3 regions of the Sphingobium sp. V4 genome follow, and region 3 is predicted to be linked to each of the others. Evidence: riboswitches for the same ligand, from Rfam matches in the RefSeq annotation. Region 3 holds a riboswitch; each other region holds the start of a gene.
What was found. A riboswitch is a leader RNA that binds a small molecule or an ion and turns the genes downstream of it on or off. The one in region 3 is predicted to bind cobalamin.
Positions count from the first base shown of each region.

Region 1 (7,214 bases), on a different replicon from region 3:
CAGACATCGCCCAGGATCATCACCGTGGCGTGCTTCTTGGTCCAGCATTCGCCGATATTGGGGCAGGCCGCCTCCTCGCAGACCGTGTTCAGCCCCTTGTCGCGCATCAGCTTGCGCGTCTCATGATAGGCGGGGCTGGTCGGAGCCTTGACGCGAATCCAGTCGGGCTTGCGGGCGCGTTCCGGCTTGGCGATGCCGGGAATGGGGGCGATGTCGGTCATGCGCCCCAGATAGCGATGCGCGGCCGCTCTTGCCAGCCCCCTATTTGTGCGGCACATCACGCGGCCATGACCGACTTTGCCGACATGCTCCAGGGCTATCACCGCTTCCGCGACACCGGCTGGAGCCAGCAGCGAGAGCGATGGGACGAACTGAACGAGGGGCAAAGCCCGAAGGTGATGGTGATCGCCTGTTCCGACAGCCGGGTCGATCCCGCGCAGATTTTCGACACCAGTCCCGGCCAGATTTTCGTCGTGCGCAATGTCGCCGCGCTGGTGCCGCCCTTCGAGACCAATCCGGGCCATCATGGCGTGTCGGCGGCGCTGGAATTTGCCGTGCAAGTGCTCAAGGTCGGCGAGATCGTCGTGATGGGCCATGGCAAATGCGGCGGTTGCAAGGCGGCGCTCAGCCATGACCTGAAGGATGCGCCTCCGGGCGAAGGCGGCTTCATCCACAACTGGATCGAATTGCTGGATGGCGCGCGCGAGACGGTGGTGGGCCGCTATGGCGAGCAGCGCGACCGCGACGTGGAGCGCGCGATGGAACTGGAGGCGGTCAAGGTCAGCCTCGCCAACCTGCGCACCTTTCCCTGCGTCCGGTCGAAGGAACGCAAGGGCGAACTGAAACTGGTCGGCAGCTTCTTCGCCATTTCGGACGGGCAACTGCACGTCCTGGATGAGGAAAGCGGCGCCTTCTCGCCTGCCTGAAGGGGTCAGCACCGATGGCGACACCGCTGGAAGGCCGGGGCAATATCGCCCTCCTGATCGATGCGGACAACGCGTCGGCGGCGCATTTCGACTCGGTCATGACCGTGCTGGCGGAGCTTGGCACCGTCAACATCCGCCGTGCCTATGGCAATTGGAGCAAGGCGACGCTGAAGGCCTGGGCGGCGCTGTCCATCACTCAGGCGATTGAGCCGCAGCAGCAGTTCGACCTCACCAGGGGCAAGAACGCCACCGACATGAAGATGACCATCGATGCGATGGACCTGCTGGCCAGCGGGCGCGTCGACGGTTTCGGCCTCATGTCCAGCGACAGCGACTTCACCCCGCTCGTCACGCGCCTGCGCCAGAACGGCATTCCCGTCTATGGCTTCGGCAATGCCAATACGCCGGAGGGCTTCCGCCGCGCCTGCACCCGTTTCATCGACGTCGCCGCGCTGGAGGCGGCCGAGGTGCCGGTGGCGAAGCCGGCCGCGAAGCGCACGGCCAAGGCCGCGCCTGCCAAGGCCGTGGCGGCCGAAACCGAAGACAGCAAGGCCAAGCCCGTCGATCCCGAGGTGGTGAAACTGCTCATCGACGCCTATGACGCAGTGAAGCGCGACGAAAAGGGCTTCGCCGCGCTGGGCAGCGTCGGCCAGCTGGCCGGCAACCGGTCCAGCTTCGACGCGCGCAACTATGGCTATAAACGCCTGTCGGATCTGGTCCGCGCCATCCCCAATTTCATCGTCGAGGTGCGCGAGGGCGGACAGACCTGGATCAAGCGGCTGCACTGATGCCGCTTGTCGCCCGCCGCCTGATGATCCACGGCCGGGTCCAGGGCGTCTGGTACCGCGCCTGGACGGTCGAGACGGCGCGCGGGCTGGGGCTGGTGGGCTGGGTCCGCAATCGAATCGACGGCTGCGTCGAGGCGCTGGTTCAGGGCGAGGCGGACCGGATCGACCGCTTCATCGCCCTGGCGCAGGATGGTCCGCCCGCAGCGCAGGTCGCGCGGATCGATGCCACGGATGCGCCGGTCGAACCGTTCCATGCGTTTGACAAGCGGGCGACGACCTGAACCTGACCGTCGCCGCGCGGGGGCACCTCATCCGGGCTTGAACCGGATGACGTCGCCAGGCGCCGCCTTCACGAAGGCCGGCGCGGGAGGGGAAATGCGAGTTCGGCGCTGTTGCCGCACTGGGTCAGCGGCTGAAGCTCAGGCCGATCCAGAGCGTGCGCGGCGTGCCGAGGTCGATCGATCCGCCCGCATTGCGGGTCACGATCTCCTCGTCGAACAGATTTTCGCCACGCGCCACTAAGCTCACGCCATGGCCGATTGGCAGACGCGCGACCGCATCCATGGTCAAGGCGTCGGGCAGGACGTCGCTTTGCAGATCATCCTCATATTGATCCGCGACATAGCGCAGGGTCGCCGACAGTGACGGCCCCTGCTGCGGCGCCCAGGCCAGCGTCGCGCTGGTGGCATGGCGCGGACTTTGCGCCGGCGTGAAGCCGTCAAAGGCCGCGCCGGGCGCATGGACCGTGCTGTGGCTATAGGCGTAGGAGGCCGACAGGCGGACATCGCCCAGGGCCGCCGCCGCCGTCAGTTCGATCCCCTTGGCGACGATCCGTTCGACATTCCGCCGCTGGCGGGTGATGCTGTCGATCGTCACATTGGCGATGGCGTCGTCCAGCCGATTGTAGAAAGCGGTCGCCGACAGGCTGATCCCCTCGGCCGGGGTCAGGTCGATCCCGGCTTCCGCCCCCTTCAGCTTTTCCGGCACCAGCGCATCGTTGGCCCGTGTCGTGATCGGAAAGACGACGAAGGGGCGATAAAGTTCATTCAGCGTCGGCAGGCGGAACCCGCTATAGGCCGCCGCCCGTAACGCCAGTGCGTCGCTGGCCTTGTAGAGCGCGCCCACCCGTCCCGACACTTCCCAGTTGGACCGGTCGGCAAAGTCCCCGCCAGTCGCCGCGCCGGTCGTGGCGCTCACCTGCCGGTAGAAGCCGTTGCGGATCGTCCAGCGATCCGCCCGCGCGCCGCCGGTCAGCACCAGTTTTCCGATGCTCCAGTCGTCCTCGACGAACAGGCCGGTCGTCCGCTGATCGCCACCGGCATGGCGCAGGAAGGTGCGCGGATTGCTGGCGATATTGGCGTTATAGGCGTCCTCGTACATGTCGCCGGTCGCAAAGCGCGTATCCGCGCCGATTCGCAGCACATGGTCGGCGCCCACCGGCGGCCGCAGTTCGATCTTGCCGCCAAGGCCGGTGGATGGCGTGTTGCGCTGGTCGAGCGACTTGCGGAAGCTGGAGGACGAAATGACGATGTTGGAGAAGTTGCGCGTTTGGATATAGGCCAGCGCATCGACCTGCCACGGCCCCCGCGAAATATAACGGATGCTGGCATCCTGCCCTTGGCTCATGCTGTCCGCGCCGACAAAGCGCAGCGTGCGCTTATCCTCGAACAGGGTTGCGCGGAATTGCAGTTCTGACGTGGCGCCGATCGGCGCGACGGCGCGCAGATTGGTCGACCAGCCATCATAGGCGGCCGGCATGGTCGCGGCGTTGCGCTGGCTCTTTGGCGTTGTCTGGAAACCATCGCCCCGGTCCCAGCGGCCCGACAGGGAGACATAGCCGCTGTCCAGGTCGGGCGTCACGGTCGCCGACAATTCGGTCGAATCGCGGCTGCCGTAGAAGGCGCTGGCGGCGACATCGGGCAACTGGTCGCGGGTCGCGCTCGCCATCTCGATCGTGCCGGCGACCGCGCCCGCTCCGAAGGCGCCGATGCCGCCTCCGCGGGTGACGCGCACCACCGACAGCCGTTCAGGAACAAGCGCGCTGAAGGGGATATAGCCGAAGAAGGGATCGGCGATCGGCACCCCGTCGAGCAGCATCAGCGTGCGGCTCGACGCATTGCCGCCCAGCGCGCGCAGCGTCGCGCCCTGATTGGACGGGTTGGAGGATCGGCTGTCCGACCGGCGGAACTGCTGGAAGCCGGCGACATCGCCCAGCACCGTCTCGATCCGCCCGGATGCGCTGTCCAGCAGCCGCTGCCGCTCGATCACCACCGATCCATAGGCCGGCGTGCCCGGCGGCAGGTCAAGCCCCGCGCCGGTCACGACGATGGACGGCGCATCCCCCGGCGCTTCGGCCCAAGCGACAGTCGGGACAGCCAACAACAGGATGGACAGACACGGCTTCTTCATGGCGCTCCCCTCGATTTGGCCCCCTTTGTGGTTTTTCACCGTTTTTGCAAACGGAAAGGGGCCGCTTGCGATATCCCTCTCCGGAGATGGCGGGCTTATGACGCTCGACGCCTTGCGGACTGAAACCGGCGAAATGCCGCATGAGAAGTTCGCTACGGCCCAATGCGTCCCATAGCCCGAAAAAGCACTGGATATTTTCGCGTCAGGATCTGGCCCGTGGAATGTCCAGCATATGGCGCCATTCGCCTTACATGTTTCCCGGGGTCCATAGCTGGGCTTCCAGCCCCCCAACGCGAAAGCCGTTTGCGAAAATGGCGCCCGGCGCTATGGGCAGGCGCGTGGGGAGCAGATGCGCCCCACATGATCGCGCCGGTGCCCCTCGGGGCTTGAATGGGAACATGGTGAGGCGGCTTCGTTCAGAGGTCGGCAAATCCAGGGCTGTCCCTGCAACTGTAAGCGGTGAGCGCGATGCACGGGTTCCGGAACGATCCGGGACGGCCACTGGGGAAACCTGGGAAGGTGTGCATCGCGCGACGACCCGTGAGCCAGGAGACCTGCCGGCGTGGGTCGCTCATTGTCCCAGGTCCAGGGAAAGGCCGGGGCACGGAGAATGTCCGTCGAGCGACGACCAAGCGGCGCGGGCCGCTTCGGCGCAGGGTATGCGGGCGCATGACGCCGGCTCGCCGGTCCTGCGCCGGTCGATCGCACGCTGCGCATCGGCAGGCCCCGCCTTCGTTGCCGGTGTTCGGAGGGGGCCTCCATGAAATTTGTCACGACCATTTCCCTGATTGCCATAACGGCGGCGGCGCCCGCGCTGGCGCAAGCGCCCGACGGCGAAGCCAGCGCCCTGCCCGGCGACGCGATCATCGTCACCGCGTCACGCTCCGGCGAGGGCGTGAAGGCGAGCCAGTTGGGCGCGTCCGTCACGGTGATCGACAATGCCACGCTGGAAGCGCGGCAGACGCGGATCGTGTCCGACGTGCTGCGCGACGTACCCGGCATCGCCGTCAGCCGCATCGGCGGGGTCGGTGGCCAGACTCAGGTTCGCCTGCGCGGCAGCGAATCCAACCATGTACTGGTGTTGATCGACGGCATCGAGGCGGCCGATCCCTATTATGGCGAATATGACTTCGGCACGCTGATCGCCGATCCGGCCGCCCGGATCGAGATATTGCGGGGCCAGCAATCCTCACTCTACGGCTCCGATGCGATCGGCGGCGTGATCAACTACATCACCCTGTCGGGCCGCGAAGCGCCGGGCATCAGGGGTCGGATCGAGGGCGGCTCCTTTGGCACCGTCAGCGGCGCGGCACGCGTCGCGGGCGCCGGCGACGCCCTCGATTATGCGCTGTCCGCGTCCTATTACGACACGGACGGCTATCCTACCGCGCGCGGCGGCAGCAGGGACATCGGCTCGCAAAGCCTGGGCACGAGCGGAAAGCTGAACTGGACGCCGACCGACAATATCAAGCTGACCGGCGTGGTACGCTACAGCCTGACCAAGGCGGACACCAACAACAGCGAATTCGATCCGTCCAGCCCGCTCTTCGGCTACACCGTCGACAGCCCCGGCGTGCGGTATCGTAACGAAGCGCTCTATGGCTTGCTTTCGGCGCAGATCACGGGACTGGACGGTCGTTGGATCAGCACCTTGTCGGGCCAGTTCGCGGACACTACGCGCAAGGGCTATGCCTCCTATGGTTTCGACTATGGCGACAAGGGACGGCGCTATAAAGGCTCCCTCACCTCCAGCCTGACACTGGGCACCGAGGCGGTCACGCACCGTATTACCGGCGCTGTCGATGTGGAGCGGGAAAGCTTCCGCAACCTGTCGAGCTTCGCTTTCATGGGCAAGCGGCATACCGACAATCTGGGCGTGGTCGGCCAGTATGAACTGACGGCGGGCGGCCTCTCGCTCGGCGGTTCGGTGCGCTATGACGAAAATGACCGGTTCGACGACACCACGACCTGGCGGGTCCAGGGCAGCTATCTGCTGCCCACGGGCACGCGCATCCGCGCCGCCTATGGTACAGGCGTCAAGAACCCGGGCTATTACGAACTTTATGGCTATATGGACGGCACCTATATCGGCAACCCGAACCTGAAGCCGGAAAAGTCAGAAGGCTGGGAGGCGGGATTGGAGCAGAGCGTCGGTGGCTGGGCGACGATCAGTGCGACCTGGTTCGATTCCACGCTGAACAATGAAATCTATACCTCCTATCCCGCACCGGCCTATGTCGCGACGCCCGCCAACCGCGACACGAAGAGCAAGCAGCATGGCATCGAAGCGTTCGTCAGCGCCCAGCCCCTGCCGCAACTGCGCTTCGACCTGGCCTATACCTGGCTGAAGGCGAAGGAGGATGGCGTCCGCGAAATCCGCCGGCCGAGGCATGTCGCGAGCGTCAACACCACGGTGACGAGTGCCGACCAGCGCTTCGCGACCACGCTGACGATCCGCTATAACGGCAGGACGACCGACACCGCCTATACCGATCCCAGCTATGTCCCCGTGACCGTGTCGATGCGGGAATATGTGCTGGTAAACCTCAGCCTCGACTACCGGGTGTCCCGCAATGTGGCGCTGTTCGGCCGGATCGAGAACCTGGCGGACGAGCAATATGAGGAAGTGTTCAGCTTCGCGACCGCCGGTCGCGCTGCCTATGGCGGCGTGCGGCTGACCTTCTGATGACAGGGACGTCGCGCCATCGCTCCGGAAGCCTGTCAGCGATGCGCGCCGTCCAACCGCATGATCTGATCCGCCATGCTACGCGCCGCGCGCGTGTAGCTGGGACCGCCGCACACCGTCCAGGCCTGTGGGATACTTATGCGTGGAATGTCGCGCAGCGCGGGATGGTGCAGCATTTCGCTGCCCTGATCGGTGATGCGGTCGGTCGCGCTTTCCACGATCAGGAAATCGGGCCGGGCGGCCACCATTTCCTCCAGGCTGACCTGCGCCAGCGCCGGCTTCCCCAGTTTTGCGGCAAGGTTCACCAGCCCCATGCGCTGCATCAGGTCGTCGATCAGCGTGCCGGTGCCGGTCATGAAGCCGCGTCGCTGATAATAGGCGGCGACCCGTCCCGCGCCCGGACGA
Region 1 is NZ_CP081001.1:1,401,464-1,408,677, forward strand. Features, by position in the region: gene lipA (lipoyl synthase) at 1-278, opposite strand, end outside; gene K3M67_RS07145 (carbonic anhydrase) at 288-926, shown strand; gene K3M67_RS07150 (NYN domain-containing protein) at 941-1,714, shown strand; gene K3M67_RS07155 (acylphosphatase) at 1,714-1,995, shown strand; gene K3M67_RS07160 (TonB-dependent receptor plug domain-containing protein) at 2,120-4,123, opposite strand; cobalamin riboswitch at 4,478-4,699, shown strand; gene K3M67_RS07165 (TonB-dependent receptor plug domain-containing protein) at 4,884-6,809, shown strand; gene K3M67_RS07170 (ABC transporter substrate-binding protein) at 6,845-7,214, opposite strand, start outside.
Region 1: it holds a riboswitch for cobalamin, as region 3 does, so the genes downstream of both, K3M67_RS07165 (TonB-dependent receptor plug domain-containing protein) here and K3M67_RS17290 (HoxN/HupN/NixA family nickel/cobalt transporter) in region 3, are expected to answer to the same signal.

Region 2 (7,814 bases), on a different replicon from region 3:
CGCTTCGGCCGACATCTGGGTATCGACGGCATTGCGGGTCAATCCCGCGATCTGTCGCCGATCGGCCAGCGCCAGCACCAGTTGATCGGCACACAGGTTGAGCGACACGATCCGCTGCGGCGGCCGGGTTGCGCTGGGCGCGGCGCGGAAGGCGGTGGCCAACAGCCCGGAACCTGCCATGGCGGCACACAGGCAGGCGAAGAGAAGAAAGACCTTGCGCGACATGCGTCTTCCCATAATCGCACCTTCATGCGTGGCAAGGCGATAAGATGACAGAGACGACGCACAATCGCGCCATGCTCCTTGCCGGGTTGGCGGCCGTGGCGGCCGCTGCGACCATTGGCTCGCTGCTGCTCGGCCCGGTCGACATTCCGATCGCGCGGATCTGGGCGGCGCTCTTCGGCGGGGCGGATCATGCTACACGCGTGATCCTGTTCCAACTGCGCCTGCCCCGGACGCTGATTGCCCTTGCCGTCGGCGCTATGCTGGGGCTGGCTGGCGCCGCGATGCAGGGCTATCTGCGCAATCCTCTGGCCGAACCGTCGGTGCTCGGCACATCGAGCGCCGCGGCGCTGGGCGCGGTCGCCGCGATCTATTACGGCCTTGCAAACATCCATCCGGTGATGCTGCCGCTTCTGTCGATTGGCGGCGCCTGTCTCTCGCTGCTGCTGCTGTTCCTGCTGGCCGGTCGGTCGGAAAGTCCATTGACGCTGATCCTGGCCGGGATCGCCGTGGCGACCGTGGCGCAGGCCGGGATTGCCCTGGCGCTGAACCTGTCACCCAATCCCTTCGCCGCCATGGAGATCATGACCTGGCTGATGGGTAGCCTGGAAAATCGGTCGTTCGACCATCTCTGGATCGCCCTGCCCTGCATCGTCGCCGGCCTGGCGTTATTGCTGTGGAATGCACGATCGCTCGATGCACTCACCCTTGGCGAGGATGGCGCGCAGGCGCTGGGCGTCGACCTTCGCCGCACGCGGTTGCGGCTGATGCTGGGCACGGCCATCGGCGTGGGCGGCGCAGTAGCCGTGTCGGGCGCGATCGGTTTCATCGGCCTCATCGTGCCGCATCTGCTGCGCCCGCTGACGGACCGCAGCCCTTCGGCGATCCTGCTGCCCTCGGCGCTGGGCGGCGCGGCATTGCTGACCCTCGCAGACATGGCGGTGCGGTTGATCGACACGGCGAACGAGTTGAAGCTGGGCGTGGTGACAGCATTTCTCGGCATCCCGATCTTCCTCCTCCACCTGATGCGCGAGCGGCGGCTATGGTGATGCTCGAACTGGACCGGGTCTGCGTCGCACTGGGCCGCCGCCAGGTGCTGAGCGGCGTTTCGGCAACCTTCGGCGCCGGGGCGCTGGTAGGGATCGTCGGTCCCAACGGCGCCGGCAAATCCACCCTCGCGCGGGCCATGCTGGCGCTGGTACCCGCGCAGGGGCGCGTCCTGATCGACAGCTCAGATGTGGCCGCCATGCGCCGCGATGACCTCGCCCGGCGGATCGCCTATCTTCCCCAGGGCCAGACGCTGCACTGGCCTCTGACGGTCGAGCGCCTGGTCGGCCTCGGTCGCCTGCCCCATCTCGGACCCATGTCGCGGATCGGCCCGCACGATGCCGCCGCCATCGAGCGGGCCATGACGCGGGCCGATGTGCTGGACCTGCGGCAGCGAGTCGCGACCGAATTGTCCGGCGGCGAACGCGCACGTGTACTGCTGGCAAGGGCGCTGGCGGTCGAAGCGCCCACCCTGATCGCCGACGAACCGCTCGCCAGCCTGGACCCCGGCCACCAGATCGACGTCATGGACCTGCTCCGCGCACAAGCGCATGACGGCGCGCTCGTCATCGCCGTCCTTCATGACCTGACCATGGCGGCTCGCTATTGCGACCGGCTCCTGCTGATCGATCAGGGAAGGCTGGTCGCCGACGGCACGCCTGCGGATGTCCTTACCAACGGCCATCTTCGCGATGTCTATGGGATCGAGGCGGAGGTGCATCTGGGCGGAGCCTGGCCAACGGTCACGCCGCTGGCGCGCAGCCCGTTGACCGCGCCATCGAAATCGATGTAACGCGGCGTCGCGACAGGTTCCCCGGAGACGGGGACGAAGATGGGAACGGGACAAACCCGGCTGCCCCTGCAACTGTACGCGGCGAGCCATCGGCCATATGCCATTGGGACGAATGTCCCGAGAAGGCGGCCGACCGGCGCTGACCCGCAAGCCAGGAGACCTGCCTGTCGCCGTCGTCTTTCGCGCGGACAGGGTGAGCCGGGCGGACGGGGGTCAACCCGAGCGACGACAGGGAAGCCGCGCGAAGCGCGGTCGATGTCGTGCGCGCCAGGGCAATCGCATCGGCCGGTTCGGGCGGCATTGTCGATGGGGGGTAGCCGTGCCGATATTTGTTGAGCGAGATGTCCAGTGCTGAAGCCGGTCGATACGGGACCGGCCGTGGTGGCGTGCAACACTTGCCGTCACAGTCGCGACGCGCGGGAAGATCAGGACGGCGCGCGCGGTGGCGCGCGACTGGCCGCCGCCCTGAAACGCGTGAAGGCCAGCGATCCGCGCTATGATGGCATCGCCGTGCAGGAAATGCCGTGCCTCTTCGCCTGCCAGGATTTCTGCACCGTCCACCTGCGCGCGCCGGACAAGGTCGGCTATGTGCTGGGCCGTTTCGAGCCGGGCGAAGAGTCCGCCCGCGCCATCCTCGACTATGCCGTCCATTATGCGGCGAGCGAACATGGCCGCGTGCCCTTTTCACACTGGCCCCAGGGCGTCAAAGGTCATTTCATCACGCGCACGCCGCCACCGGGATTTGTCGCCGAATGACCAGCTATGGCTCGATCGCCGCCTTCGAAGCCGCGCTGTCCGACTTGCCTGCGCCGGATTGGGTGGCGGAGGCGGCCGCCCGCGCGCGGCAGGCGCAATTGACCAAGCCGGCTGGCTCGCTCGGTCGCCTGGAGGACGTCGCTATCTTCCTGGCGGGCTGGCAGCGCCGGGAACGCCCCCGAATGGACCGGGCGCGCGCGGCCGTCTTTGCGGGCAATCATGGCGTCACTGTCCACGGCGTCAGCGCCTTCCCGACCGGCGTCACGGCGCAGATGGTCGCCAACTTCCGCGCGGGCGGCGCGGCCATCAACGCATTGTCGGGCGCGGCCGGGCTGGACCTCAAGGTCGTCGCTCTCGACCTGGACCGGCCCACCGCCGATTTCTCGGCGGTGGCTGCCATGACGGCCGCGGAATGTCTCGACGCGCTGAATGCCGGAGCGGCGGTGGTCGAAGAAGGCCTGGACCTCCTCGTCCTCGGGGAGATGGGCATCGGCAACTCTACGTCCGCCGCTGCCATTTGTGCGCGCAGCTTCGGCTCCGCAGCGGAAACCTGGGTCGGTCCGGGCACGGGCGTCGATGACGCGGGCATCAGCCGCAAGATCGACGTCATAGACCGCGCGATCGCACGCCACGCCTCGGCGCCCCGCTCCGCCTTCGAGACATTGCGCCTCGTAGGCGGCCGGGAAATCGCGGCCATCGCGGGCGCGGTGCTGCGCGCGCGCCAGCTCTCGGTGCCGGTGCTGCTCGACGGTTTCATCTGCTGCTCTGCGATCGCGCCGCTCGCCGTCGAACGTCCCGCGATCACGGCGCATTGTCTTGCTGGCCATTGTTCGGCCGAGCCAGGTCATGCCCGATTGCTCGAACAGCTCGACCTTGCGCCGCTGCTGTCGCTGGGGATGCGTCTGGGGGAAGGTAGCGGGGCAGCGGTCGCCGCTGCCGTCGTCCGCGCTGCCTTGGCCGCGCATGATCAGATGGCGACTTTCGCGCAAGCCGCCGTCTCCGGATCGACATGAACAGCTTTCCGCTGCACCTGCTGCGCCATGGCGCACCGCTGCATCCCGGTCTGATGCTGGGGTGGAGCGACGACGCGCCCACGACGGAGGGCATCAGCGCCTGCGTGCGGCAGGTGGCGGATCTCGATGTCGAGCGACTGGCCACGTCCGACCTGCAACGATGCAGCCTGACCGCCAGCGCGATCGGCGATGGCCGGCACCTGCCGGTGGAGAGCGATCCCCGCTGGCGCGAACTGGACTTTGGCGCATGGGACGGTTTGCCGGCCAGCGCCATTGATCCTGACGCGATCGGGCGCTTCTGGAACGATCCCGACCTGCACCCCCCGCCCGAAGGCGAGCGCTGGGCGGCCTTGGTCGACCGCATCGGCGCGGCCATTGCGGACCTCGCGCCCTGCCCCACGCTGGTCGTGACCCATGGTGGCGCGATGCGTGCCGCGCTTCACATCCTCTGCGGCATCCCCCTGCCGCAGCTGTGGGCATTCGACCTGCCTTATGGTGCGCTGCTTTCGCTGGACGTCTGGCCGGGCACGCCCCGCGCCGCCCGGATCAAGGGGTTGCGCGCATGAAGGGGCTGATCCTCGCCATCCAGTTCCTGACCCGCCTGCCGATGCCCCGCGTCACCGCGGACGGCGGGGATTTCGCTGCCTCGATCCGCTGGTTTCCGGCGGTCGGCTTGATCATCGGCGCGATGATCGCGGTCGCTGCCTGGGGTGGCGCGCTGATCGATCCGTGGCTCGGCGCCCTCGGCGCATTGACCCTGTGGGTTCGGATAACGGGTGGGCTTCATCTCGATGGGCTGGGCGACATAGCCGATGCCGCCGGCGCAGCGCACAAGGACCGCGCGCGGCTGATCGCGGTCCTTGCCGACCCCCATGTGGGCAGCTTCGCGGTCGTGACCATCGTCCTGCAACTGATCGCCAAGCTGATCCTGCTCCGCCTGCTCATCGAGACGCAGGCTTTCTCCATGATCGCGGTCATCCCATTTGCCGCGCGTATCGGTCCCCTCTTCTGGTCCCGCGCCCTGCCGCAACTTCATGATGGGCTGGCGGCGCAGTTCCGCAACGCGGTTCGTGTGCGCGATCTTGCGATATGGACCGCGGCCCTCGCCGTCATTGCACTGGCCTCTCCCCCGCTGCTCGCGACGCCCCTGATCCTGCCGCTCTGGGCCATGTGGCTCCGTCGCCGCATCGGCGGCATTTCGGGTGACGGGCATGGCGCGGGCATCGAGGTGGCGGAAAGCCTGCTGCTCCTGTCTGCCTTGCTGTGGGTTCAGGCGGCATGACGGACATCTGGACCTGGCATGGCGGCGCGCTGGAGGCGGCGAAACGCCATTTCGGGGCGGGCGCGGAACCGTGGATCGACCTGTCGACCGGCATTAATCCGAAAGCCTGGCCCGGCACGGCGGGACTCTCCATCGACTGGCGGCGCCTGCCCGAACCCGACAGTTTGCGACAACTCGAAACCGCAGCAGCTGTCCATTTCGGTGTCGACCCGCAGCATGTCTGCGCCGTACCGGGAACCGAAACGGGGTTGCGACTGGCGGGGTGCCTGATCGGCGGCCCGGCCCGCCATGTCGCTCCCAGCTATCGCACCCATGGCGAAATGATCGTAGGCTCCAGAGCGATCGAATGGATCGCCACGGGCGGCTCATCGGAAACGCTGATCCTCGCCAATCCCAACAATCCCGACGGTCGGTGGCTGGACCGGGAGCAAATGCGCGCATTGCTGGAGGCGCGCGCGCATCACGGCTGGCTGCTGGTCGACGAAGCCTTTGCGGACAGCGATCCGGCGATCAGCGTTGCATCTTTGGTGAGCGAAACGCGAAGGCTGCTCGTCTTCCGCTCCTTCGGCAAATTTTTCGGGCTGGCCGGCGTGCGCCTTGGCTTCGTGATCGGCCCCTCGCAAGTGCTGGCGCCGTTGCGGGAGCAGTTGGGCGCCTGGCCACTTTCCACGGCGGCGATCGCGATCGGGACCGCCGCCTATCGCGATCGACCGTGGATCGCGGCAACCCGCGAGCGGTTGGACCACGAAGCCGCGCGGCTTGACGCCGTGCTTGTGCGATGCGGGCATCAGCCGATCGGTCGCTGCCCGCTGTTCCGGCTCATCGAGACGGACGAGGCGCCTCAACTGTTCGACCGGCTGGCCCGCGCGGCGATCCTGACGCGGCCCTATGAGCCCGACCGTCGCTGGTTGCGGATCGGACTGCCGCCCGACCAGGCGGCGCTTGACCGTCTTGAGCGGGTCATGGCGCATGGCTGATCCGGTCGCGCTGGGCGCACTGATGCTGGACGCCGCGCTCGGCTGGCCCCATTCGCTCTATCGCCGCATAGGCCATCCGGTCGGATGCTTCGCGCGCCTGATCGATGGATGCGAGACGCGCTGGAACCGGCCGGAGCGATCATTCGCCGTGCGCCGGGCGCTGGGTATTGTCACGGTCCTGATGCTCGTACTGAGCAGCGGCGGCCTGGCCTGGATGCTGGCTCGCCTCGCAGCCCAGGTTCCGGGAGGTCTTGCCTGGACGGCTCTTGCCCTGTTCGCTTGGCCGGGACTGGCCCAGCGCAGCCTGTTCGATCATGTCCGCCCGGTAGCCATCGCGTTGGAAACCGGCGATCTGCCGGCCGCCCGCATCGCCGTAAGCGCCATTGTCGGCCGCGACACGGCGGCCCTTGAAGAATGCGGGGTCGCACGGGCCGCCATCGAAAGCCTCGCCGAAAGCTTTTGCGACGGGGTCGTGGCTCCGCTCTTCTGGCTGTTGGTCCTGGGGCTGCCCGGCATCTGGGTCTATAAGGCCATCAACACCGCGGACAGCCTGATCGGTCATTATGAGCAACGCTGGCGCGCTTTCGGCTGGGCCGCAGCCAGGACGGATGATCTGCTCAATATCATCCCGGCGCGACTGTCCGGCCTGCTGCTCTGCGTTGCGGGCGGGGGCGGCTGGCGTATATTGTTGCGCGACGCGCGTAACCATGCGTCCCCCAACGCCGGGTGGCCCGAAGCGGCCATGGCGGGGGCGCTTCGTGTCCGCCTTGCCGGCCCCGTATCCTATGACGGTCATGTCCATGCCAAGCCATGGATCGGGGACGAGGGACTGGATGCGATCGCCGGCGATGTCGGACGTGCGCTCGCCATTTACCGCCGCGCCTGCATTCTGCTGTGGCTGATCGCCGCTGTCGTCGCGTGGTTGTCATGACCCTGCCCAAAAGGAGCTTTGCATGGACGGACATCGCCTTTTCGTGCTGGGTGGCGCCAGATCCGGCAAGAGCCGCCATGCCCAACACCGCGCCGAGTCGCTTGAAGGACGCCTGACATTCGTCGCGACCGCCCAGGCCCATGATGATGAAATGCGCGACCGCATCGCCCGGCATCAGGCCGATCGCGACCAGCGCTGGAGGACGATCGATGCTTCCGTCGCTCTCCCCGAAGCGATCCAGGCGCTCGACGGCCGGGACCATGTCGTACTGGTCGACTGCCTGACCCTGTGGTTGTCCAACCTCTTGCTGATGGATGCCGACATTCCTGCCGCGTGCGATCGGTTGACGCGGGCCATCGGTGACTTCTCCGGTCACATCATCCTCGTCGCAAATGAGGTCGGGTTCGGGATCGTCCCCGACAATGTGCTTGCCCGCCGGTTTCGCGACGATGCCGGTCGGTTGAACCAGCGGGTGGCGGCGATTGCCGATGAAGTCCTGCTGGTCGCAGCAGGGCTGCCGCTCCGTCTGAAATAAATCCGTGCGCCGCCAGTAGAATATCTGCCGATCGGGCCATTGCGGCGCTCCGCCTTCCATCGCTACAATGCAGCCTGCACCGTCCGTTGGAACATATCGCGTCATGCCTTTGCCGGCCCATCTTCCGAACAGCCGACATGACTGAGATCGCAGTCGCACGCACGCAGGACATGCGCTTCGTGCCTGGTGGAACCTTCCTGATGGGCTCGGACCGCTTCTATCCGGAGGAAGCGCCCGCCCGGCGGGTCCAGGTCGACG
Region 2 is NZ_CP081001.1:1,408,941-1,416,754, forward strand. Features, by position in the region: gene K3M67_RS07170 (ABC transporter substrate-binding protein) at 1-225, opposite strand, end outside; gene K3M67_RS07175 (FecCD family ABC transporter permease) at 297-1,271, shown strand; gene K3M67_RS07180 (ABC transporter ATP-binding protein) at 1,265-2,062, shown strand; cobalamin riboswitch at 2,060-2,244, shown strand; gene K3M67_RS07185 (DUF1636 domain-containing protein) at 2,411-2,818, shown strand; gene cobT (nicotinate-nucleotide--dimethylbenzimidazole phosphoribosyltransferase) at 2,815-3,831, shown strand; gene K3M67_RS07195 (histidine phosphatase family protein) at 3,828-4,397, shown strand; gene K3M67_RS07200 (adenosylcobinamide-GDP ribazoletransferase) at 4,394-5,113, shown strand; gene K3M67_RS07205 (threonine-phosphate decarboxylase) at 5,110-6,090, shown strand; gene cbiB (adenosylcobinamide-phosphate synthase CbiB) at 6,083-7,021, shown strand; gene cobU (bifunctional adenosylcobinamide kinase/adenosylcobinamide-phosphate guanylyltransferase) at 7,044-7,556, shown strand; gene K3M67_RS07220 (formylglycine-generating enzyme family protein) at 7,694-7,814, shown strand, end outside.
Region 2: it holds a riboswitch for cobalamin, as region 3 does, so the genes downstream of both, K3M67_RS07185 (DUF1636 domain-containing protein) here and K3M67_RS17290 (HoxN/HupN/NixA family nickel/cobalt transporter) in region 3, are expected to answer to the same signal.

Region 3 (7,814 bases):
GCTGCGTCAACGAACTGGGCTTTATCGGCTGCAACCTCAATCCCGATCCGGGCGGCGGGCATTTCACCCATCCGCCGCTGACGGACAAATACTGGTATCCTTTCTACGAGAAGATGGTCGAGCTGGACGTGCCGGCGATGATCCATGTGTCGGGCAGCTGTAATCCGGCTATGCACGCCACCGGCGGCTATTATATCGCCGCCGACACCATCGCGTTCATGCAGTTGCTGGAAGGTGACCTGTTCAAGGATTTCCCGACGCTGCGCTTCATCATCCCGCATGGCGGCGGCGCGGTCCCCTATCATTGGGGGCGATATCGTGGTCTGGCAGACATGCTCAAGAAGCCCGATCTGTCGACGCACCTGATGAACAATATCTTCTTCGACACCTGCGTCTATCATCAGCCGGGCGTGGACCTGCTGGCCGACGTGATCGAGAACAAGAATATATTGTTCGGGTCGGAAATGGTGGGCGCGGTGCGCGGCATCGACCCGACCACCGGCTTCTATTTCGACGACACCAAGCGCTATGTCGATGCGCTGGAGATCAGCGATGAGGAACGCGCCGCGATCTTCGAGGGCAATGCCCGCCGCGTCTTCCCGCGCCTCGACGCCAAATTGAAGGAGAGGGGAATATGATAACAGAAGATCCCAAGCATCAGGATATTCACGAATATCTGGCCGAGTTCGAGGATATTCCGGGAACCCGTGTCTACACTGCCAAGCGCGCGCGGCAGGGCTATCACATGAACCAGTTTGCGATGAGCCTGATGAAGGCGGAGAATCGGGAGCGGTTCAAGGCCGACGAGCGCGCCTATCTGGACGAATGGCCGCTGAGCGAGGAGCAGAAGCAGGCGCTGCTGGACCGGGACTATAATCGATGCCTCGATCTGGGCGGCAATGTCTATTTCCTGTCCAAGCTGTTTTCGACCGACGGGATTCCGTTCGCCGAGGCGGTCAGCACCATGACCGACATGGCGTTCCCCGAATATCGGGAGATGATGATGAAGGGCGGACGCTCGCCCGAGGGCGTGCGGTCGATCAAGGCCAATGAAGCGGCGGCTGCCGCCAAGAAAGAGGATCGCTGAGATGGCACGGATTACTGCTGGCGTGGCGTCGAGCCATGTGCCGCTGCTGGGCGTGGCGTCCGACTTCAACAAGGATCGCGACGATTATTTCGGTCCGATCTTTGCCGGTTATGACTGGACCCGCGAATGGGAAAAGGCGGAAAAGCCCGATGTCGTGATCCTGGTCTATAATGACCATGCGTCCGCCTTCGACATGAAGATCATCCCGACCTTCGCGATCGGTTGTGGCGAGCGCTACAAGTCGGCCGACGAAGGCTGGGGGCCGCGCGCCGTGCCGGACGTGGAGGGGCATCCCGACCTTGCATGGCACATGGCGCAGAGCCTGATCCTGGACGAGTTCGACATGACCATCATCAACGAGATGGATGTCGATCATGGCCTGACGGTGCCGCTTTCCATGATGTTCGGCAAGCCCGATGCCTGGCCCTGCAGGGTCGTGCCGCTGGCGGTCAATGTCGTCACCTATCCGCCGCCGTCAGGCAACCGTTGCTGGGCGCTGGGCGAGGCGATCCGCAAGGCGGTCGAGAGCTTCCCCGAGGATCTGAACGTCCAGATCTGGGGCACGGGGGGCATGAGCCACCAGTTGCAGGGCGCGCGCGCGGGGCTCATCAACAAGGAATGGGACAATATGTTCCTGGACGGGCTGATCGGCGAGAGCGATCATCTGCGCCGGATTCCACATATCGAATATCTGCGCGAGACGGGCAGCGAAGGCATCGAGATGGTGATGTGGCTCATCATGCGCGGGGCGCTGGGCAAGAAGACCCGTGCACTGCACCGCCATTATCATGTGCCCTGTTCCAATACCGCGATCGGCCACCTGGTGCTACGCCCGGATAATGGCGAAGGGCTGGACATGACCGGCAGCGGCGTGGCGGCGATCGCGGCGGAGTGAGGATCAGGCGGGAGAGTGCGGCATATGCCTCACTCCCCCCACCCCCAACCCTCCCCTGAAGGGGAGGGGCCAATAATGGAGTAGTTTCCCATGCGTATAGCCCTGGCTGGTGCCGGCGCCTTTGGCGAAAAGCATCTTGATGGCCTCAAGAATATCGACGGCGTGACCGTCACGTCGATCATCGGCCGCGAACTGGACGCGACGAAGAAGGTCGCGGAGAAATATGGCATCGGCCATGTGACGACCGACCTGAACGAAACGCTGGCGCGCGATGACGTCGACGCGGTGATCCTCTGCACGCCGACGCAAATGCACGCGGCCCAGGCGATCGCGTGCATGGATGCGGGCAAGCATGTCGAGGTCGAGATTCCGCTGGCCGACAGCTGGAAGGATGCACAGGCGGTGCTGGCCAAGCAGCAGGAAACCGGCCTTGTCTGCATGGTCGGCCACACCCGCCGCTTCAACCCGTCGCACCAGTTCGTCCACAACCGCATCAAGGCGGGCGAGTTCAACGTCCAGCAGATGGACGTGCAGACCTATTTCTTCCGTCGCAAGAATATCAATGCGAAGGGCGAACCGCGCAGTTGGACCGACCATCTGCTGTGGCACCATGCGGCGCACACGGTCGACCTGTTCGCCTATCAGGCGGGCAAGATCGTGTCGGCGCACGCCATGCAGGGACCGATCCACCCGGACCTTGGCATCGCCATGGACATGTCGATCCAGCTGAAGAGCGAGACGGGTGCGATCTGCACCCTGTCGCTGTCGTTCAACAATGACGGTCCGCTCGGCACCTTCTTCCGCTATATCGGCGACACCGACACCTATATCGCCCGTTACGACGATCTGGTGAACGGCAAGGAAGAGCCGATCGACGTGTCGAAGGTCGCGGTATCGATGAACGGCATCGAATTGCAGGACCGCGAATTCATCAGCGCCATCCGCGAAGGCCGCGATCCCAATTCGAGCGTCGCCAAGGTGTTCGATTGCTATCGCGTGCTGGGCGAGCTGGAACAGCAGCTCGGCTGAGCTTGAAATCCCTTCGGGGTCGCAAGGAAGGGCGTGGCGGGTGACCGCTGCGCCCTTTTTGTGTTGCGCCTGCTATCGATGCAGCTTGGCAACGCGATGCGCCCAAGCTATGCCTCAGCCCGGCCGGTGGAGACGATCCGCCGGTCGTTGATCGCGCCGGTGCCCTTGCGAAGGGGCTGAAAATGGGAATGCGGTGAGAAGGGCTGGCTCCTTCGATTCCGCGGCTGTCCCTGCAACTGTGAGCGGTGAGCATGTTGCATAGGCTTTTCTGAAACAGGGAAAGCAGCCACTGGGCCGGACGCTAAATCATGCGAGGCCTGGGAAGGCCATGCAGCATCGCTATGACCCGCGAGCCAGGAGACCTGCCGGCGTCTGGTCGCTCTTGCCTGGTCCAGGGGATGGCCGTGGCACGGTATGCTCCGTCTGAGCGACGAAGAAGCGGCGGGGGCCGCATTGATGACGCGCGTCTGCGCCGGATGGCGTCCGGCGGAGCGCGCGGCCCCTGTCATGTCGCGCGACGCCGGAGTGTCTGTTCTGCCATGGTCCATCCCGAAATATCTTCCGCGCCGCGCCTGCGGCATCGCGTCACCGGGCTGATGGGCGCGCTGGTCGCGGCCAATGTCGCCGTCTGGCTCTGGGCCATCGCCCAGTTTCATGCCCAGCCGCTGATGCTGGGGACGGCGCTGCTGGCCTGGGGACTGGGCCTGCGCCATGCGGTCGATGCCGATCATATCGCGGCGATCGACAATGTGACGCGCAAGCTGATGCAGGACGGGCAGCGGCCCATTACCGTGGGTTTCTGGTTCGCGATCGGCCATTCCGCGATCATCGCCGTCGCCTCCGTCACCATCGCTCTCACCGCCAGCGCCCTGTCGCGCTTCGAGAGTTTCCGCGAGATCGGGGGCGTGGTCGCGACCAGCGTGTCGGCGCTGTTCCTGTTCACCATCGCGGTGATGAACCTGATGATCCTGCGGTCGGTATGGAAGAGCTTCGCCCATGTCCGAGCCGGCGGCGCCTATGTGGAGGAGGATCTGGACCTGCTGCTGGGCAATCGCGGCCTGCTGTCCCGCCTGTTCCGCCCGATGTTTCGGCTGGTCCGCCGCAGCTGGCACATGGCGCCGCTCGGCTTCCTCTTCGGGCTGGGGTTCGACACGGCCACGGAAGTCGCGATCCTCGGCCTGTCGGCGAGCCAGGCGGCGGATGGCGTGGCGATCGGCACGGTCTTGGTGCTGCCGGCGCTGTTCGCGGCGGGCATGGCGCTGGTCGACACGGCTGATGGCGTGGTGATGCTGGGCGCCTATGAATGGGCCTTCGTCAAGCCGATCCGCAAACTTTATTATAACATCACCATAACCCTGATCTCGGCCTTGGTCGCAATCGTCATTGGCGGGATCGAGACGATGGCGCTGGTGGGCGACAAGCTGGGACTGGACGGAGCGCCCTGGCGGATAGCCGCGGACCTGGGCGAGCATTTCAACAGCCTGGGCTTCGCCATCATCGGCCTGTTCGTCCTGTGCTGGGCGCTCAGCTTCGGGATCTACCGCTGGAAGCGCTTTGACGAGATCGAGGTGCGGGTCGCGGGCTGAACGCCATTGGCTTGGACCGAATTTTGGTCTAGGGCAGGCTCATAGATCGCGCCGGTGCCCCGCGAGGGGCTTCAAATAGGAATGCGGTGCGAGGGGCCTGTCCCCTCAATTCCGCGGCTGTCCCTGCAACTGTAAGCGGCGAGCGCGATGCACATGTCCTCTTGTCGAGGGCGGCCACTGGACCCACTGGTCTGGGAAGGCGTGCATCAAGCCTTGACCCGCGAGCCAGGAGACCTGCCGGCGTCTGGTCGCTCTTGCCCTGGTCCAGGGGATGGCCGCGGCACGGTAGGTTCTTCCGTCTGAGCGACGAAGCTGTGCGGCTGGGGCTGCACGGTGCGGGATGCCGGGCGCGGTCGCGCCCGCCCGTCGTCGCGCGCCGGCTGGCGTCCAGGAAGGGCGTCGGCAAGCCCCCGCCCGTCGTCGTTCCGGCGCGCGGGAGAATGATATGGCCGATTTGGCCAAGCTGCCGGTCACGATCGTCACCGGCTTTCTGGGCGCGGGCAAGACCACGCTCATCAGCCATCTGATCCGCAATGCGGGCGGGCGGCGGCTGGCGGTCGTCGTCAATGAATTCGGCACGCTGGGCGTCGATGGCGACATCCTCAAAAGCTGCGCCATTCCCGATTGCCCGGCGGAGAATATCGTCGAGCTGGCCAATGGCTGCATCTGCTGCACCGTGGCCGACGACTTCATCCCTACGGTGGAGGCGCTGCTGGCGCTGGAGCCGCGTCCGGACCATATCCTGATCGAAACATCGGGACTGGCGCTGCCCAAACCCCTGCTCAAGGCATTCGACTGGCCTGCGATCCGGTCGCGCATCACCGTCGATGGCGTGATCGCGCTTGCCGATGCGGAGGCGGTGGCTGACGGACGCTTCGCTCCCGACCTGGCGGCACTGGACGCCCAGCGGCGCGCCGATCCCGGCATCGATCATGAAACGCCCCTGTCCGAAGTATTCGAGGATCAGCTGGCCTGTGCCGACATGGTGCTGCTGACCAAGGTCGATCTGGCCGGGCCGGACGGCGTCGCCGCCGCCCGCGCGGTCATTGCGGCGGAAACGCCCCGGCCGCTGCCGGTGATCGAACTGGTCGACGGCGTGATCGACCCGCGGGTGCTGCTGGGGCTGGGCGCGGCGGCCGAGGATGACCTGGCGGGCCGACCCTCGCACCATGATGGCGAGGAGGATCATGAGCATGAGGATTTCGACAGCGTCGTCATGACTCTGGGCGAGATCGCCGATCCCGCCGACCTGGTCGCGCGGATCGAGGCGTTGGCCCGGACGCAGCGGATATTGCGGGTGAAGGGCTATGCCGCCGTTGCGGGCAAGCCGATGCGGCTGCTGGTGCAGGCGGTCGGCGCGCGGGTTCGGCATCATTATGACCGACCCTGGCGGCCGGGCGAAGCACGCGCAACGGCGCTCGTCGTGATCGCCGAGCATGATCGTATCGACGAAGCCGCGATCCGGGCCGTGTTGCAGGACTGAGCGTCGTCCATGCACGTCATCTTCCGCGAGACTCACGGGATCGAGGAAGCGGCTGTCCCGCAGGATCTGGGGCAGGCGCCCGCCGATCTTGTGCTGCTGTCCTTTTCGGACAGCGACCTCGGCGCCTTCGCGGCGGGATGGCATCGGGCGCAGGGACGATTGCCGACCCTGCGGCTCGCCAATCTGGCCGCGCTGGCGCATCCCCTGTCGGTCGATACCTATGTCGAACGGACCCTGAGCGGCGCGAAGGCGATCCTGATCCGGCTGATCGGCGGCGCATCCTACTGGAGCTACGGATTGCAGCAGGTGGAGGCGCTGGCGCGCACGCGCGGGATCGTGCTGGCGGTGTTGCCGGGCGACGGGCGGCCCGATGCGCGGCTGGACATCGCGTCGACCGTGCCGGTGACGAGGCTGCGCACATTGGCCCGGCTGTGCGACGAGGGCGGCCCGGCGGCGGCGGGGGCGGCGCTCGGACTGCTGGCGCGTGAAGCGGGGCTGGATGGCCCTGTCGCCCCGGTTCCGCCATTGCCGACGGTCGGGGCCTGGGATGGGAATGTGACCTGTCCAGCGACCCTTACCTTGAGTCTGACTCGGCCGCGCGTCCTCCTCATCTTCTACCGCTCCTACCTGAGCGCTGCCGACACGGAGCCGTTCGAGGCGCTGCGAGACACCTTCGCCAAGCGCGGCTTCGACCTGATCGGGCTGTTCGCGCCTTCGCTGAAGCCGGTCGAGATTCGCAGCTGGATCGCGCGCTGGGTGCGGGCGCTTGCGCCCGCCGCGATCGTCAACGCCACCGCCTTCTCGGCGCGGGGCGAGGACGGCGCGACCCCGCTCGACGGCGCCGGCGTGCCGGTGTTTCAGCTGGCGCTGGCGACATCGGGGCGGCAGGCGTGGCAGGAGTCGCCGCGCGGCCTGTCGCCCGCCGACCTTGCCATGCATGTCGTGCTGCCCGAAGTCGACGGGCGGCTGTTCGCGGGCGTGGTGAGCTTCAAGGAGGCGCAGGCGCGCGACCCGGCGCTGGAGTTTGCGCGCGGCGCGCATCGGTCCGACCCGGCGCGAACCGCCGCGGTCGTAGAGCGGGTGGCCGGCTGGATCACCCTGCGCCAGCGCCCGGCGGGCGTGCGGAAGCTGGCGTTGATCCTGTCGACCTACCCCGGCAAGGTGCACCAGATGGCCCATGCCGTGGGTCTGGATGCGATCGCCTCCGCGCAGGCCATGCTGAGCGACCTTGCCGATGCGGGCTATGGCGTCGCGGCGGCGGGCGATCTGGTAGGCGACCTCCAGATCAAGCGGTTGCACTGGCCGCTCGCCGACTATTGCGCGGCGCTGGCGACATTGCCGGGGTCGCTGCGCGATGATCTCCACGCAGCTTGGGGTGCGCCGGAGGATGACCCGGCCGTGCAGGGCGGCATGTTCGCCTTTGCCGCCGTCCGCCGGGGCGCCGCGATCGTGGCGTTGCAGCCCGAGCGCGAGCGGAGCGCCGATCGGGCGGACAGCTATCATGACCTGACACGCTGCCCGCGCCATGCCTATGTCGCCTTCTATCTGTGGCTGCGCGCCGAGGGCGTCGACGCGTTGGTCCATATGGGCGCGCACGGCACGCTGGAATGGCTGCCGGGCAAGGCGGTCGCGCTGTCCGATGTTTGCTGGCCGGAGGCGCTCGTCGGGCCGACGCCGGTTCTCTACCCGTTCATCGTGAACGATCCGGGCGAAGCGGCGCAGGCGAAGCGACGG
Region 3 is NZ_CP081002.1:349,402-357,215, reverse strand. Features, by position in the region: gene K3M67_RS17310 (amidohydrolase family protein) at 1-638, shown strand, start outside; gene ligA (protocatechuate 4,5-dioxygenase subunit alpha) at 635-1,087, shown strand; gene K3M67_RS17300 (class III extradiol dioxygenase subunit beta) at 1,089-1,982, shown strand; gene K3M67_RS17295 (Gfo/Idh/MocA family oxidoreductase) at 2,073-3,011, shown strand; cobalamin riboswitch at 3,152-3,395, shown strand; gene K3M67_RS17290 (HoxN/HupN/NixA family nickel/cobalt transporter) at 3,551-4,597, shown strand; cobalamin riboswitch at 4,633-4,853, shown strand; gene cobW (cobalamin biosynthesis protein CobW) at 5,043-6,080, shown strand; gene cobN (cobaltochelatase subunit CobN) at 6,090-7,814, shown strand, end outside.